3 regions of the Pseudoflavonifractor sp. HNCC25GI2 genome follow, and region 2 is predicted to be linked to each of the others. Evidence: riboswitches for the same ligand, from Rfam matches in the RefSeq annotation. Region 2 holds a riboswitch; each other region holds the start of a gene.
The links. A riboswitch is a leader RNA that binds a small molecule or an ion and turns the genes downstream of it on or off. The one in region 2 is predicted to bind cyclic di-GMP.
Positions count from the first base shown of each region.

Region 1: it holds a riboswitch for cyclic di-GMP, as region 2 does, so the genes downstream of both, AC3YUO_RS10865 (LPXTG cell wall anchor domain-containing protein) here and AC3YUO_RS09125 (InlB B-repeat-containing protein) in region 2, are expected to answer to the same signal.
Region 3: it holds a riboswitch for cyclic di-GMP, as region 2 does, so the genes downstream of both, AC3YUO_RS10855 (VWA domain-containing protein) here and AC3YUO_RS09125 (InlB B-repeat-containing protein) in region 2, are expected to answer to the same signal.

Region 1 covers NZ_JBYUOW010000009.1:44,631-49,876, forward strand. Annotated here, with positions in the region: gene AC3YUO_RS10865 (LPXTG cell wall anchor domain-containing protein) at 1-1,897, opposite strand, end outside; cyclic di-GMP riboswitch class I at 1,934-2,055, opposite strand; gene AC3YUO_RS10870 (hypothetical protein) at 2,053-2,247, opposite strand; gene AC3YUO_RS10875 (ABC transporter permease) at 2,359-3,360, opposite strand; gene AC3YUO_RS10880 (ABC transporter permease) at 3,357-4,481, opposite strand; gene AC3YUO_RS10885 (ABC transporter ATP-binding protein) at 4,478-5,246, opposite strand, start outside.
Region 2 covers NZ_JBYUOW010000006.1:79-5,324, reverse strand. Annotated here, with positions in the region: gene AC3YUO_RS09130 (Spy0128 family protein) at 1-1,416, shown strand, start outside; cyclic di-GMP riboswitch class I at 1,786-1,870, shown strand; gene AC3YUO_RS09125 (InlB B-repeat-containing protein) at 1,904-4,129, shown strand; partial or broken gene srtB (class B sortase) at 4,257-5,246, shown strand, end outside.
Region 3 covers NZ_JBYUOW010000009.1:36,545-41,790, reverse strand. Annotated here, with positions in the region: gene AC3YUO_RS10860 (leucine-rich repeat protein) at 1-2,095, shown strand, start outside; cyclic di-GMP riboswitch class I at 2,447-2,562, shown strand; gene AC3YUO_RS10855 (VWA domain-containing protein) at 2,599-5,246, shown strand, end outside.

The sequences.
Region 1 (5,246 bases), on a different contig from region 2:
TATTTCCCGTTACATTCAGGTCACCCAAGTAGGCATACACTGCGCCACCGTAGCTGGGGCTGGTAGCACCAGTGATATCGGCGCCCAGGTCCAGGTCCATATAGGCCGCGTAAACAGCACCACCGTACACGGTGGCAGTACTGTTGGTAATGGTGGTCTCACCGTCCACAGTGGCGGGTACCACATAGCTGCCCTTGATACCTTGAATAGCCAGCGCGCCACCATAGCCGCCAACACTGTCCTCGATGGTGCATCTCTCAAGCATCAAGGTAGTACTCTTAGCAAAGGTATCAGCCACCAGGATCGCGCCGCCCATAATGCCGGCGGTATTGCCAGAGAAGATACTGTCGGAGATGGCAGCCGGGCCGCTTTGGTGAGAAATCGCGCCGCCGTTGCTGTTAGTGTTATTTCCGGTAAAGGTGCAGTCAGAGACAGTCAAGTTGTTCTGGAGGCCAGAACAAATGGCACCGCCCATAGAGATAGCAGTGTTATCGGTAAAGGTGCAGCCGTCAAAGTTCAGATTCTTGGTATTATCCACATATACTGCACCGCCGCCGGTACCAGCGACGCTGGTATTGCCGTTAAACTCCGAGTCGGTAACGGAGAAAGAATTACTATTGCTGCAATATACAGCACCGCCGGTACCACCCTGGTTGGCAGTAAAGGAACTATCACTCACCACGGCGGTATCCACCCCCAACAGGTACACAGCGCCTCCCAGCGTACTGGCGGTATCCCAACCGTTGGCCTCAAAGGTACAACCAGTAATGGTGACAAAGGGGATTTTGGGCGCATCGGCACCCTCAGTGGTGGTGGGACCCTTTACTGCCACAGCAGATCCGTAGTTGGTGCCAGTAGAGACGCCTATATTATTTTTAAGGATGCACCCCTCCATATAGAGAGAGCCATTCGTCCACAGAGCACTGCCGATACCCGCAGCATTATTTACAAAGACACAATCAATGAGCCTTAGAATGCTGCTCTTGCCGGCAGTGCAGTAAATAGCACCGCCGTAGGTATTATGATCGACCAGATCGGTGCCTTTGCTTCCGTCCAAGGTGCCCCCTTTAACAGTCACGTCCATCGAAGCGCCGTCCTGGCTATTGATGATCAGCAAACGTTCAACACTACCCTCCAGGCTAAAGCCATTCAGGTCCAGCACCAAGCTCTTACTGATGTTGATGGTGCTGGTCAGGGTCACATTGCCCGTCAAGGTAACGGTACCGCCGGTCTCAACTTCGTCAATAGCCTTTTGGAGGCTTTCCTGCGTCATTTCCTCCGGTTCCTCGCCGGGCTTGACAGCACCACAGACAGTGCACTTCAGATCATCGCCATAAGTGTGCTGGCCAGTGGCGGGCATCACTACATTTTCCTGTACCTCACAAAGAACACAGGTGCGGGTGCCCTCTCCATCGTCGACACAGGTGGGCACCTTCCCCTCCAGGGCCACAGGTTCGCCCCACTGATGGGCGGCAGCATCCACAGGAATTTCCTCCGTGTAGCTGGCTTGGCAGGTTTCACAGGTATAAGTCATAACACCAGCAGCTACGCAAGTAGCGGCCGTGGTCACCTCACCCGCAAACTCACCGATACAGGAGGTATAACCATCAATACAGTCCACACACTCCTGAGCCTCTTGGCGCTCACCCGTACCGTTACAGCTCCCGCAGGTTTCCTCAGCGGAGCCGTCCACGTTTCCGGTCCCGCCGCAGGCGGAGCAGGGCACAGTCACCTCAACCTCGTGATCGCCCCCGCAGGTCTCGCAGATAATTGCGTTGTGGGAATGATCTTCCCCATCCCCTCCTGCCGCAAAGGCCGTGATATTCAGCATACCCATGGTCATGCTGAGCACCAACAGCAGCGCAAACAGTTTTTGCAGTCGTTTTCTTGTCGCCATTTTTCGTTCTCCTTTCTAAAATCTGAAGATCGAATACATGGCAGCTGGGCCGGCCTGGCGGCTCGGGATTGGGACGGCCTGCTCGTCCCTCTGCCCGGCTCCGCTTTAGCTCCCTGGCTTTGCGTCCCGCCCTTTCAGACGGTTTGCCCCTGCATCTATTCTGCGGAATTCCTCCGCATGCTGTTTTGAGAGTTCCCTTGCTTTGTTTTCAACAAAGCAAAAGCCAATATTGGCTTTTCTCCGGTTTTCCCTCTCACACACGCAAAATGATCGCCCATATTGCGTTTTGTAGCCTTATTATAGCACCCCTCGGTTACAAAAGCGGTTACATCTTGAATTTTCTCTTTCATTCTTTTAAAAATTTTTTGTCGCACTTCCCATCAGGGATCCGACGCCTGCAGAAGGTATAAAAAAAGCCGTCCCCCGGACGGGGGACGGCGAAGGATGCGGTCCGGCGGAGCTTACCGCTCCTCCCGGAAGTAGTTGAGGCCCAGGGCGGCGGGCTGGCCGCTGCCCTCTTTGCTGCGGATGGAGGAAACCACCAGCACGATGGCGGTGATGATAAAGGGCAGGGCCTTGAAGAGGTGGGGCGGAACGGCGTTGAGCCAGCCCAGCCCGTCGGGGAAGGCCGAGGCCAGGGTTCCGGCATACACCTGGAGGGTGTTGAAGAAGCCGAAGACCACGGTGCCCAGGATGGCGTACAGGGGGTTCCAGTTGGCGAAGATAACCAGGGCGATGGCAATCCAGCCGTAGCCGTTGACCCAGCAGTTGGATCCCTCGAAGGAGCCGCTCATGTTGAGGGCCATGTAGAAGCCGCCCAGGCCCATAATGCCCGAGCCCAGCATCAGGTTCAGGTACTTATAGAGCAGGATGTTGACGCCCACCGAGTCGGCGGCGCCGGGGTTCTCGCCCACGGCCCGCAGCTTCAGGCCCATGCGGGTGCAGGACAGGTACCACCAGGCCAGCACCGCGATGGCCAGGCCCAGGTAGACCAGGGGGTTGTGGGAGAAGAACACCTTGCCCACCACCGGCAGGTCGGAGAGCACCGGAATGTGGATTTCTCCGAAGGCGGCGGACAGGCCGGGGGCCTGCTGCATGGTGGGCCAGTTCTGGCCCACGCCCTTGCCGATGAAGAAGTAGAGGCCCACGCCGAAGGTGGTGATGGTGAGGCCCGTGACGTTCTGGTTGGCCTGAAGGGAGACAGTGAGGACGGCGAACAGCAGTCCGCACAGGGCGGCGGTGAGGAAGGACACCACAAGGCCCACCAGGATGTTGTCCGTCCAGGCTCCGGCCAGGTAGCCGAACATGGCGCCCACGGCCATGGTGCCCTCCACGCCCAGGTTCAGGCTGCCCGCCTTCTCGGTGATAATCTCGCCCACCGTGCCGTAGAGCAGGGGGATGTTATAGACAATGATGTTGAACAGAAACAGGACCAGAATGCTGGCCGCGCTGGTATCGTTCATTTTGCCACCTCCCCGGAGTGGGCGCTGCGCGCCAGTTTAAAGCGGGTAAAGAAGTCTGCCGCCAGCACCGCGAAGAGGATCATGCCCTGGAGCAGGTCGGCAAAGTTGGCGTCCACGCTGGAGTAGGTGACGCTGGCCGCCTGGGCGCCGTACTGCAGCACGGTGATGAGGGCGGAAGCCACCAGGATGCCCGCCACGTTCAGCTTGGCAAGCCAGGCCACGATGATGCCCGTCCAGCCCACGTCATTGGTGAGGGAGGTGGACAGCACCCCGGCGGAGGAGACGCAGAAGGCGCCCGCCAGGCCAATAAGGGCGGCGGAAATAAAGACGGTGCGGATGACGATGGCGCCCACCTTCATGCCGGCGTACTTGGCGGTGTTGGGGCTGTCGCCCACCACGGCAATCTCATAGCCCTGCTTGGTGTACTTGAGGTACACGAAGATACCCGCGCACAGGGCCAGGGCCACCAGCAGGCTCACATTCAGAGAGAAGGGGCCGATGGGGATGGTGAGCATCTGGGCATTGGCGGGGAAGGTCTGGAACCGGGGGCGGGGAGACTGGGGGTCCAGGAAGAAGTTCCAGGCGCCCCGGGTCTCGCCGAAGAAGGCCAGCAGATAGAGGGCCATGTAGTTGAACATCAGGGTGAGCAGGGTCTCGTTGGTGCCGTAGCGCACCTTCAGAACGGCGGCGATGACGCCATAGAGGCCGCCGCCCACCATGCCGGCCAGGGCCATGAGCAGCAGCACCACGATGCGGGGCAGGCTGTCCCCCAGCTGCATGGCCACCGCGCCGGCGCACAGGGCACCCAGGGTGAACTGACCCTCGCCGCCGATGTTCCAGAAGCGCATGCGGAAGGCCAGCGCCAGGGCCAGAGAGGTGATGAGCAGGGGCACGAAAAGCTTGATAAAGTTCTCCACATTCTTATAGGCGAACTTGTTGTCCAGAAGGCCCAGGGTGAACATCTTCTGGTAGAAGGCCCCGAAGGGGACCCCCATCACGGTGAGCAGCACGGCGCCCACCGCCACGGCGATGACCACGGCCAGCACGTAGGCCAGCACCAGCTGGCTGCGGCTCACATGGTCCCGCTTCACCACATGAAAAAGCGGCTGTTTCGGTTTCATTCTCCGGCCTCCTCTCCAAAGCGGGTGTCCTTGGCGATGCCCTTGGCGTGGCGGGCCTCGTCCCCGGTGAGGTCCAGGGCGCCCGTCATCATCAGGCCAAGCTCCTCCTTGGTGGTCTTGTGGGCGTGGACCACGCCCATGAGCCGGCCGTGGCACAGCACCATAATCTTATCGCACAGGGCCATCATCACGTCCAGGTCCTCGCCCACGAACAGGATACCCACCCCGTCCTTCTTCTGGCGGTTGAGGATGTCGTAGATGGCGTAGGAGGAGTTGATGTCCAGGCCCCGCACCGGGTAGGCGGTGACCAGTACGTTGGGGCCGGCCTTGATTTCCCGGCCCAGCAGCACCTTCTGCACGTTGCCGCCGGACAGACGGCGCACCGGGGTCTCCGCCGAGGGGGTGACCACACCCAGCTCCCGGATAACCGTCTCGGCCTCCTCCCGGCCCCGCTTCCGGTCCACGAAGATGCCCTTTCCATCCCGGTAGCTCTTCAGGAGCATGTTGTCGATGATGGACAGGGAGGGTGCCAGGCCCATGCCCAGCCGGTCCTCGGGGATGAAGGACATGGAGATGCCCTTGTCCAGAATGGCCTTGGGGGAAAGGCCCACGATGTTCTCGCCCTTGTGGATCATCTGGCCGGACTGGATGGGGCGCAGGCCCGCGATGGCCTCGCACAGCTCCTTCTGGCCGCAGCCGGCGATGCCCGCCACGCCCAGAATCTCGCCGCCGCGGATGTAGAAGTTCACCTTGTCGATGGCTACG
Region 2 (5,246 bases):
AGCGAGAGCGACAATGGCGATGGCACTAAGAACCTGAACGTCTCCTCCGTGAAGGTGAATGAGCAGGAAGTCCAGCCCAGCAGCGGCAAGTATGCCGTGGGTTCCTTTACCAACACCTATACCCCTGATGGGGCCAGCGTGTCCATCCAGGCCACTAAGACCCTCACCGGCCGCAGCATCAACGCCGGGGAGTTCAGCTTCCGCCTGGAGACCTGCGATGCAACCGGTACTTGGGACCACAACGTTGCCATCGAGGCGCAGAATGACGCCAGCGGCGCGGTGGCTTTTCCCAATCTGATGTTCAACTCCAGCAATGACCTCTATTCCGGTGTGGGGACCCACTACTACAAGGTCAGCGAGGTTGCTGGCAACGTGTCCGGCGTGACCTACGATACTACCTGGTATCTGGTGAAGGTGGATGTGTCCTACGACTCTGCCGCTGGTACTCTCAATGTTGCAAAGACCATTTACAAGAACGGCGATATCCAGCAGCCGGTAGAGAACGTGACCTTTGCCAACTCCTACGAGAGCAGCCTGCCTCAGGATGCCAGCGTAACACTGAATCTTACTGCCACCAAGGTGCTGACCAACAGCACTTTGACCAACGGACAGTTCAATTTCGTGGTCAAGGAGGGCAATACCCAGGTAGCTACCGGTACCAATAAAGCCGACGGCGCCATTGACTTCTCCGCCATTGAGATTACCAGCGCCGGCGAGCACACCTACATTGTCAGTGAGATTGCCGGCAACTCCAGCAATATCACCTATGACAACACCACTTATACGGTGACTGTTGCTGTGTCCGAGCAGGACAACGGTGACGGCACCAAGAGCCTGGTTATTGACTCCGTAAAGGTGGATACTACTGAAATTGCCAATGCGGATGGCAAGTACGCCGTTGGTACCTTCACTAACGTATACAGCAGCGGAGGTGGCGGCGGTAGCAGTTCCACCTACTACACAGTGACCGTCAACTACTTTGATCAGGACACCGGCGACAAGATTGCCACCAGCTACAGCGACCGGATCCGCGAGGGCCGCACCTACGATGTCAGCGCCTACGACGCCATTGATATCGAGGGCTACACCTATGTGGAGACCACCGGCGATGCGCTCTCCGGAACCATGAACAGCAACAAGGTCATCAATGTCTACTACTCCTCCAGCACCGACATTGAAGATCCTGACGTTCCCGGCGGCGAGCTGCCTGACACCGGCGACGGCACCGATCCCGGTGACGGCACTGACCCCGGCATTGATATCACCGACCCCGAGGTTCCCGGCGGCGAGCTGCCTGATGTCCCCGAGACCGGCGACAACCTGATGTATTGGGTCATGGCCGCGGCCGTGTCCGGTCTGGGCGTTGTCTGGCTGGCTATCACCGGCAAGAAGCGCAAGGATGAAACGGAAGGCTAATTTTCCTTCTTTCCCATCCACAATAACGCTCACACTTTAAAAGCAAATCTAAATCTGAATTCCTAAGCTAGGCAAAGCCCCTTAAAATAGCCTGGATGAATTGTATTGCAATTCCTCTCCCGGCTTTTTAAGGGGCTTTGTTCATGCTTATTTTCCTCTTGTTGATTATGCATAAAAACTGTCAAAGATTTTTGGATGATATTTTTTCTCTTTCTGAATGCAAAATTGTAATATGTAACGAATTTTGTAACCAGCGTATGTTATACTCCCCAACAGTAAAGCAAGCGTTTCACCTCATTCAGAAACGCAATCCATGTTAGACGGACTGCTCTGTACGAGGCCAGAGGAAACACAGACCGTCTCCCGAAAGACTGCAAATGGCAAACCGGTGGAAACGCCGGGACGCAAAGCCAGGGGGCTAAAGCAAACACGCCACGCCAGCCCAGCCGCCAGGATTTCGATTTTCCGAAGTTGAAAGGAGAACGAAATGATGGCAACCGCAAAGAAGAAAGTTCTATCTGTTATCCTGGCACTGGTTTTGTGTCTGGGACTGCTGCCTGTCAGCGCCTTTGCTGAGGAAGGCACTCTGACCTGCACCATGGACGAGCACACACACTCTGATGCGTGCTACGCTCTGGTAGAAGGCCACACGCACGACGATTCCTGTTACACCATGACAGAAGGGCATCAGCACACTGACTCCTGCTACCAGGAGACTGAAGGCAGCAGCGTTCTCACCTGTGAGAATACCGATGCTGAGCACGTACACGATGCTTCTTGCTACACGGTGTCCGAAAGCAGCCGTCAGCTGATTTGCGGACAGGATGAATCCGCTTCCGAACTTGTTCTTGCATGCGGTCTTGAAGAGTCTGAGTCTTCCATGGCTCTCACCTGCACGCTCCCTGAGCATACTCATGACAGCAGCTGTTATACCAGCACCCCACTCGACATTCCCGCCCCTGTCTCTGAGCCCGAGATCCAGCAGTTCCATTTCATGAATCGCAACGAAATGGATGCCTACTTCATGAGCAAGAGCAGCTATGAGGAGGATATGGGCAAGCTGCTCTCCTATTATCCGGAGCGAATCCAGATTTTGTCCGAAAACGGTGGTTCTCCCGATGCCATTGGTATTGATGCAGCCAACTACGACATGTATAACCAGAGCACGTTCCTCATCGGAAGTTTGGGGGACTATATTCAGCCTGCCGAAGCAACTGGGATCAAGGTTGCCTTTGCATATTGGTATTTGAAAGATAACTTCTGGCTGACTTGTCAGCGCGAAGAGATTGTAATCCCCTATTCCGAGTTCGATGTTCAGAGCTATGAGGGTGAAAACTACATTGAGCTCTATGTTCCCGGCAGCTCTTCCATTCCCAAGACCTACACAGTAACCTTCGACAGCCAGGGCGGCACCGATGTGGAGCCCAAGGTTCTGAAGGTTCTGGATGGCTCTCTGATCTCCGCTCCCGAGGCTCCCAGCAAGACCAATTGTGACTTTGGTGGCTGGTATCAGGATGAAGACTGCACTACCCCCTGGAATTTTAGCGAGGACACCGTTACCGATGATATTACCCTGTATGCCAAGTGGACCCTCAAAGAAGACGACTCCAACAATTCCAGCTTTGTTCGCTTCTATATTGAGGGCCTGAATACAGCCTCTTACACGGTTTCCGGCCCTCTGCCCGGACTGACCGGTTCTCTGTCCGTAAAAGCCGGATACGTTTACCTGGAAAGCCAGGAAATTGCAGACGTAAAGAGCGGCAAGACTGATATCACGCTGAGTGAATTGGCAGATGCCAAGCTCACTGGAAACTTTGACAGCGTTGAGGAACTGGTTGCGGCGGCCAATACACAGCTTTCCGACAACAATAAGCTTAATGCCACGGATTATACCGGCTTCACCTATGACAATGTGAAATGGGAAGACAGCGACAATGCCTATCACATTCACATTAAGCTGACGGAAAAGGATGTTACTCCCCCCGCCACTCAGTATACCGTAACTTATCAGTATACGGGAACTGTACCCACCGACGCTCCCGCCCTTCCTGAAGTGTCTTCTTACAGCAAGGGCCAGACTGTCTCTGTGGCCGCCGCCCCCACCCTGTCTGGCTACACATTCTCCGGCTGGACCTCTTCCGACGTGACTATCTCCAATGGTTCCTTTACCATGCCTGAGAAAACCGTGACTCTGACCGGCTCCTGGACCAAAAACAGCTCCGGCGGCGGGACCACTTATTACACTGTCACTGTCAACTACCTGGATCAGGACGGCAACACCATCGCCTCCAGCCACAATGAACAACTCAGAAGCGGCAGTCACTACGATGTATCCGCCTACGACGCCATGGAGATTGAAGGCTACACCTACGATCGCACCACCGGTGATAGCCTCACTGGTACCATGAATGGCAACAAGGTCATCAATGTCTACTATACCGCGGAAGAGACTGACCTCGAAGATGAGGACGTGCCTCAGGGTGGCCTGCCCGAGGATATTGAGGACCCCGATGTACCCACTGGCGAACTGCCCGATGGTACGGAAGGTTCCGACGGTTCCGACATCGATCTTTCCGATGAGGATGTACCCCTGGCCAATGTGCCCGAGACCGGCGATATCTCCCCCCTGTGGATCTGCGCCGCCGCCGTCTCCGGTCTCAGCGTTATCTGCCTGGTTACTGCCGGAAAGAAGCGCAAGGACGAGGAAGTCTGATTGTATTGGCAACCTTCTTTTCTGCTTCGCAAGAGCCCGGACAGGCAGTCCGGGCTCTTGCTTTCCCCTGAAAAACTCAGTATAATCGTGTCAGAATATTCATGTTTTGTTTGTGAGGAGGCGTCTTGTGAAAAAGAAAATACGTACGGCGGTCATTGTTGTTCTCCTCCTGGTCTTTCTTGGAAGCTCTGCCCGCGTTCTTTACCAGTTCTTTCAATACGAGGAGGGCGATAAAACCTATTCCGAAGCCGCCGACCTGGTCGATCTCCCAGATTTTTCTGATTTTCCATCCCTTTCTCTCCCTGAGACATCCGATGGGAGCAGCAGCGCTGAACAGCCTCAAGAAGAAACTCCGGTCTATGTAGACCCCTACGCCGATGCCCTGCGGAATATGGACTTTTCTGCTCTCCGCGAGGTCAACAGCGATGTGTTGGGCTGGATTCTGATTCCCGGTTCCAACGTCTCCTACCCGGTTGTCCAGGGCAGCGACAACAGTTACTATCTGAACCACACCTGGAAAAAGACCCGGAACTCTGTGGGTGCTATTTTCATGGAATGCCGGAACAGCCGTGACCTCAGCGACTTTAATACAATTATCTATGGACACCGCATGAATAATCGCTCCATGTTCGGCACACTAAGCCAATACAAGAGCCAAAGCTATTGGGCCAAGCATCCCTATATTTACATCACAGATGACAACGGCAGCCATAAATACGAGGTTTTTGCGGCCTATGAGGTCAGTGTGGAAGGCAGCACCTACCAGCTTGGCTTCTCCAGTGACCAGTCCAAGCAGGCTTTCCTGGATTTCTGCACGTCTCAGTCTGTTATTGATACCGGCGTCGTCCCTACGGTCTATGACCGTATCCTTACGCTCTCCACCTGTACTGGGAATGGCCACGCTACCCGCTGGGTAGTTCAGGGTGTCCTGAAGGGAGAAGCGCCTGCCGACCCGCCGGAAGAGGAACAGCCCACCGTGGAAACACCTGCTCCAGACAGCGGCGATGTCTCTTCCAACTCCACGGATGGGGCATCTTCTACCGACACCTCCACTGGCAGCACTTCTTCCGCCGGCGATGTATCTGGGGAGCTTTCGGGAAATGCCTCACAAGGTTCT
Region 3 (5,246 bases), on a different contig from region 2:
GGCCAACATTACCAGCCAGTGGGACGGCATCATCAATCTGACTGTAAATGTAAAGGAGATCCAAGGCCGCGCGAGTTCGGATGATTTAAAGACCCTGGTGGTCACCAACGCGGAACGCATTGGTGATAAGTGGATGTATGATGTTGTGTGGGGCAACAATATATTCCCAAATCTGACCGATATTACTTTGGAAAACGTAGGACTGGTTGGTAAGTATGCGTTTCAGAATACCCCGGTCAAAAACGTGACTCTACGCAACGTCCAGGCCGTCGGCGAGGGCGGATTCTACTACTGCGGCGACCTGGAGAGTGTGACCATCGAGAATGTGGGCCTCATCGATGCCTATACCTTTGACGGCTGCGACTTGCTTACCACTCTGAACGTACCTGACGAAACCAAACTGGGCTACAGCGACATTTTTAACAAAACCGAGTTTGCTTATCTGAAGGACCGTATGTTTGCCATTCTGGACGGACAGTTTGCTCTGAAAGCAACACCCTCTCCTGAGACTTTAACAGTGCCCAGCGGTTGGGAGAGCAGCCACACTGGTCAGGAAAATGCTGCTGCTTTGAACGAGGACCAAGTCACCAAAGCTGCCCGCTGGACGGACGAGGATAAAACCCAGGCAGAAGTAGAGTTCCAGTTCAACTACGCCAAAGACCAGGGTATGGACTTTGTCTTTGTAGTAGATTACTCCGGATCCATGTCCAAGGTCGGCAACTATGCCGCTGCTACTGTGCCTGATGGTAGTGTGGATGACAACTCCCGCTTCTTTGACATGCAGTCCAAGCTGCTGGACGTCAGCGAGCAGCTGTTGAATACGCAGGGCTATGATAACCGGGTGGCCTTTGTTACCTTTGCAACCAATGCTACGGAGTACTTGCATACGCAGAATTTCACTCAGGACTATGACATGGCGGAGAATTTTGTTATGGCGTATCAGCCCTATGGATCTACGAATTACGCCATTGCCCTGGATGCCGCCTATAGCCTGATTGCCAACCGTGAGGATACTTCTCGGGAGGCCGCGGTAATCTTTATCTCCGACGGAAAACCCAACCGAAACTTTGCAGCGAACTCCAGTAACATGGAGAAGATTTTGCCGGAAATTGAAGAATATGCCGATAGAATCAAGAGTATTCAGCAATTTGGCCACGGGACCAAGATCTTTGGTGTTATGCAGTCGGTTCCGGCCAGCGAAGAGGCCGACTGTATCAACGCTATGAAGCGGCTTTGTAGCGACGGTTTGTTCTTCTTGGCCAGCGATACTCAGGAGTTCAGTGATGCCATCAACAATGCAATCGGCGCGTCTTATAACATTTATACCTTGGTGGATACCATTGACCCTGCCTTTACGCTGGATGAGAGCAGCATTACCGTTTCGGCCGGCACCTACCAGGTCGGCGAGGACGCGGATGGAAACACCACGATTACCTGGACCATCACTGGCGTGCCCTACCTGACCCACACCATGAACTACGACCTGATGCTCAATCAGGTGAACGACAGCTACCCCTATGGATCCTTTGATACCAATGAGGGAGACGCTGTTGTGGCGCTGGGTGCTGACAACGTGAATGCAGTCGCTACACCTGTTCTTACCCGGGAGCGTTCTTCTTCCGGTGGCGGCGGCAGCAGCTACGACTATTACAACGTCACGGTCAACTATCTGGATGAGGATGGAAACAGCATTGCCTCCAACCACAGCGAGCGCATCCGTGAGGGCCTGCGCTATGATGTGACCGCTTACGACGCCATTGCCATCGAGGGCTATACCTACGACAGAACTACCGGTGATCCGCTCACCGGCACGATGAACGGCAACAAGGTGATCAACGTCTGGTATGTGGCCGAGGACACGGACATCACTGACCCCGAGGTTCCCGGCGGCGAGACGCCTGAGAATCCTGACGGTGGGGATGGAACCGAGCCTGGCACTGACCCCGGTGTGGACATCGAAGACCCCGATGTGCCCGGAGCAGAGGTGCCTGAGACTGGCGATATCTCTGCCCTGTGGCTGGCGCTGAGCGCCCTGTCCGGTACCGGACTGGCCGGCGTCACTCTGCTGGGCCGCAAGAAGCGGGACGAGGAGTAATTGCTCCGCAGAAGCGGTAAAACCATATCATTAAGACCACACCCCGGCGTTTACCGGGGTGTGGTCTGTTTTTGCGTAAAAAATGCGTAAAATATACAGAAAATGGCAAAAATGCTGAAAAATTTTTAAGAAATTGAACAAGAAAATAAAATTTGTAACCCCTTTTGTAACTCAAAGGTGCTATAATGAAACCCTGAACGCAGGATAGGAATCTTTTGCGTCCAGAGGAGAGAATATGGGCCAAAAAAGGGTGACCCGGAACCGCCTCCGGGAAAAGCCAATATTGGCTTTTTGCTTTGTTTTCAACAAAGCAAGCCTCTCCGAACAAAATGCGGAGGAATTCCGCAGGAATAGATGCAGGGGCAAACCGCTGGAAACGGCGGGACGCAAAGCCAGGGGGCTAAAGCGGAGCGAGCTCATCGGGAGGATGGAGTAAGAGCTGCCGCCAGGCCAGCCCAGCCGCCATGTATTCGATCTTCAGACAAAGGAAAGGAGAACGAAAAATGGCAATGAGAAGAAGACTGCAAAAAGTGTTCGCGTTGCTGCTGGTGGCCAGTATGACCATGAGCATGCTCACGGCGGGAGTGTTCGCAGAAGAGGGCGGTTCTTCGGATGCGGTTAAGCTGTCGTCGGTCACAATTCCTGAGAAGGACAAGAACATCTCTGTGGCTTATGGTACGGAGCTGGGGGATGTTCTGGAGAAGCTTCCCGGGACTCTGACGGGTACGGTTGAGGCGGCGGAGCCTGTCGATCCGCCGGTTGATCCAGTGGATCCCGATCAGTCTGAGGCATCTGAGGTGACTGAGCAGCCTGAGGTTCCCGAGCAGCCTGAGGTTCCCGAGCAGCCTGAGGTTCCCGAGCAGCCTGAGGTTCCTGAGCAGCCTGAGACGCCCGAGCAACCTGAGGTTCCTGAGCAGCCTGAGGTTCCTGAGCAGCCTGAGACGCCCGAGCAGCCTGTGGAGGGCGGTGAAGATGGAGTTCCCACTACTGTCATGCTGGCTGCGGTGCCCGGCGGTGAGTCGGATACTATCGTGCTGGGAGACTCCAATGAGCCCGAAACCGTAGAGGTTCCTGTTACCTGGTCCTGCGATCACTATGATGGCCGGACGGCCGGAGACTACACCTTTATCGCTACGCTGGGCGAGAGGTATTCCTATAGCGGCGATCCCCTTTCCATTACGGTGACGGTGGAAGAAAAACCAAAGGTTGACATTGAAGAGCAGTATATCATTACGCCGGAAACGCCGGATCCGAATACTGTGCTGAAGGCTGCGGCTGAGGCTAATGTTCCGGCGTTACTGAAGAGCGGCACATATGAAAAGGGCTTTAAGGCAGAAAATGTTACCCTTTATGTGGAAGGGAATGCTGTTATCAACGGCGGTATCACCCTGAAAAATGCAACTCTGGAGGGCTACACCGGCAGCGATATCCTGGACATTAAGGAGACTTCTGAAACCACAGTCAATACGGCAACGCTGAACTCTTTGACTGTGAATATTACCGGCGCAGCTCACAACTATTTGATTAATTGGGAGGGCGGTAATTTTACCCTGAACGATGCAGTCCTTTCTGCCAGCGGGAATACTAAAGGCTGTGGTCTGTATGCTGGTGGAGGAACTGCTGGCAGCAAGTTTATCGCCACAAACAGCGACGTTACCTTCAGCAACAACGTTCAGGGCAGCGGCGGCGGAGCCGGAATCTGGGCAAATGCAGATGGCAACTCGAACGCTGTATTTGAATTTATCGACAGCAGCCTGACGATGAATAACAATGGCCTGAATGGATTTATGGGCGCACCGGCTTCGTATTTGGGCGGCAACACCCCTACATTCGTTTTTGAGAATACCAATGTGACTGTGACTGGCAACGGAAGTTCCACAGATGACGGCGAAGGCGATGGTTTCAGCTACGGATATATCACCCTGCGCAATACAGGCAAGGGAGACTATACCTTTAACGTCAGCGACAACGACAACAACGGTTTGGACGGCGGAAGAGAAAATAATGCCGCACTGGATGCCGAAGGATACACCATCATTGCCAACGGGAATGGCAACATTGGTCTTAACATTTCCAAGTTAAATAAGGACCAATCCGCATCTACGATTAAGGATTGTACCGTTATTGCAAATGGAAATGGTTCTCATGGTATCCAGGTAAAGCAGCCGCTGAATGTGGTAAATTCCAGCTTTACCACCAATGAAAATGGCAAGGATGGATTTAGATTTTTTGCTTCCAGTGTTACGGCAAACTTTGATGCGAAATCTTCTGTCATTGCCAACGACAACGCAAACAGCGGTTTCTATTTTTATGGAACTGCCCTGTCGGCGGCAGAAGGCGCACAATTTGAGCTGTGCGGCAATGGCAACAGCGGACTTTATGTGTATCGCGGCAGTGTCGAGCTTGGAAACGCTGATGTGACCATCATGCACAATAGCTCCAACAGCTTTGGCGGCGGTATCTATATCTACAATAACAATGGATCTCTGACTCTGCCCGTAGGCGCGGCGGTATACAATAACGCTGCCAACAAGGCCGGCGACGACATTTACAGCAAGGGCACCATTACATTCAGCAAAGTTGGTTCCGAGTGGACTCTGGATGACTGCAGTCACGAAATTGATGGCTGGTATCAGGATGGCGCGGAACACCGCTGGTCCGCCCACTTTAAACCCCTGAATGCGGTAGAATTCAAGCAGTTCGAACGCAACGGCGTTGCCTTTGTGACAGGTGAGCTGTCCCTGAAGGCAGCTCATGGGCTGGTTCCCGAGGATTCCGAGCAGTCCGATTGGCAGACCTCCAAGTCCAAGACAGCCACCAACCTGGATTCCAACTATGAGTCCAAGGTGACGCTGGCGCTTCCCGCGGCGGAAGAGACTCTGAAATCCGACGTGGTATTTGTACTGGACAAGTCCACCAGCGCGGAAGTGGAGCGGCAGATGCTGGACATGCTGAGCGATTTGAACAACCAGGCTAAGGAAACCGGCGCTGTGATCAAGGTGGGCGTTGTGATCTTCAATAAGGTGGCGAACAATGTTCTGGAGCTGACCGAGCTGAACGACGCCAACCTGCCTGTCATCCAGCAGGCGATTGAGACGAAGATCTCCAGCGGCACCAATACCCACGCCGGGCTGCTGGCCGGTAAAGCTAT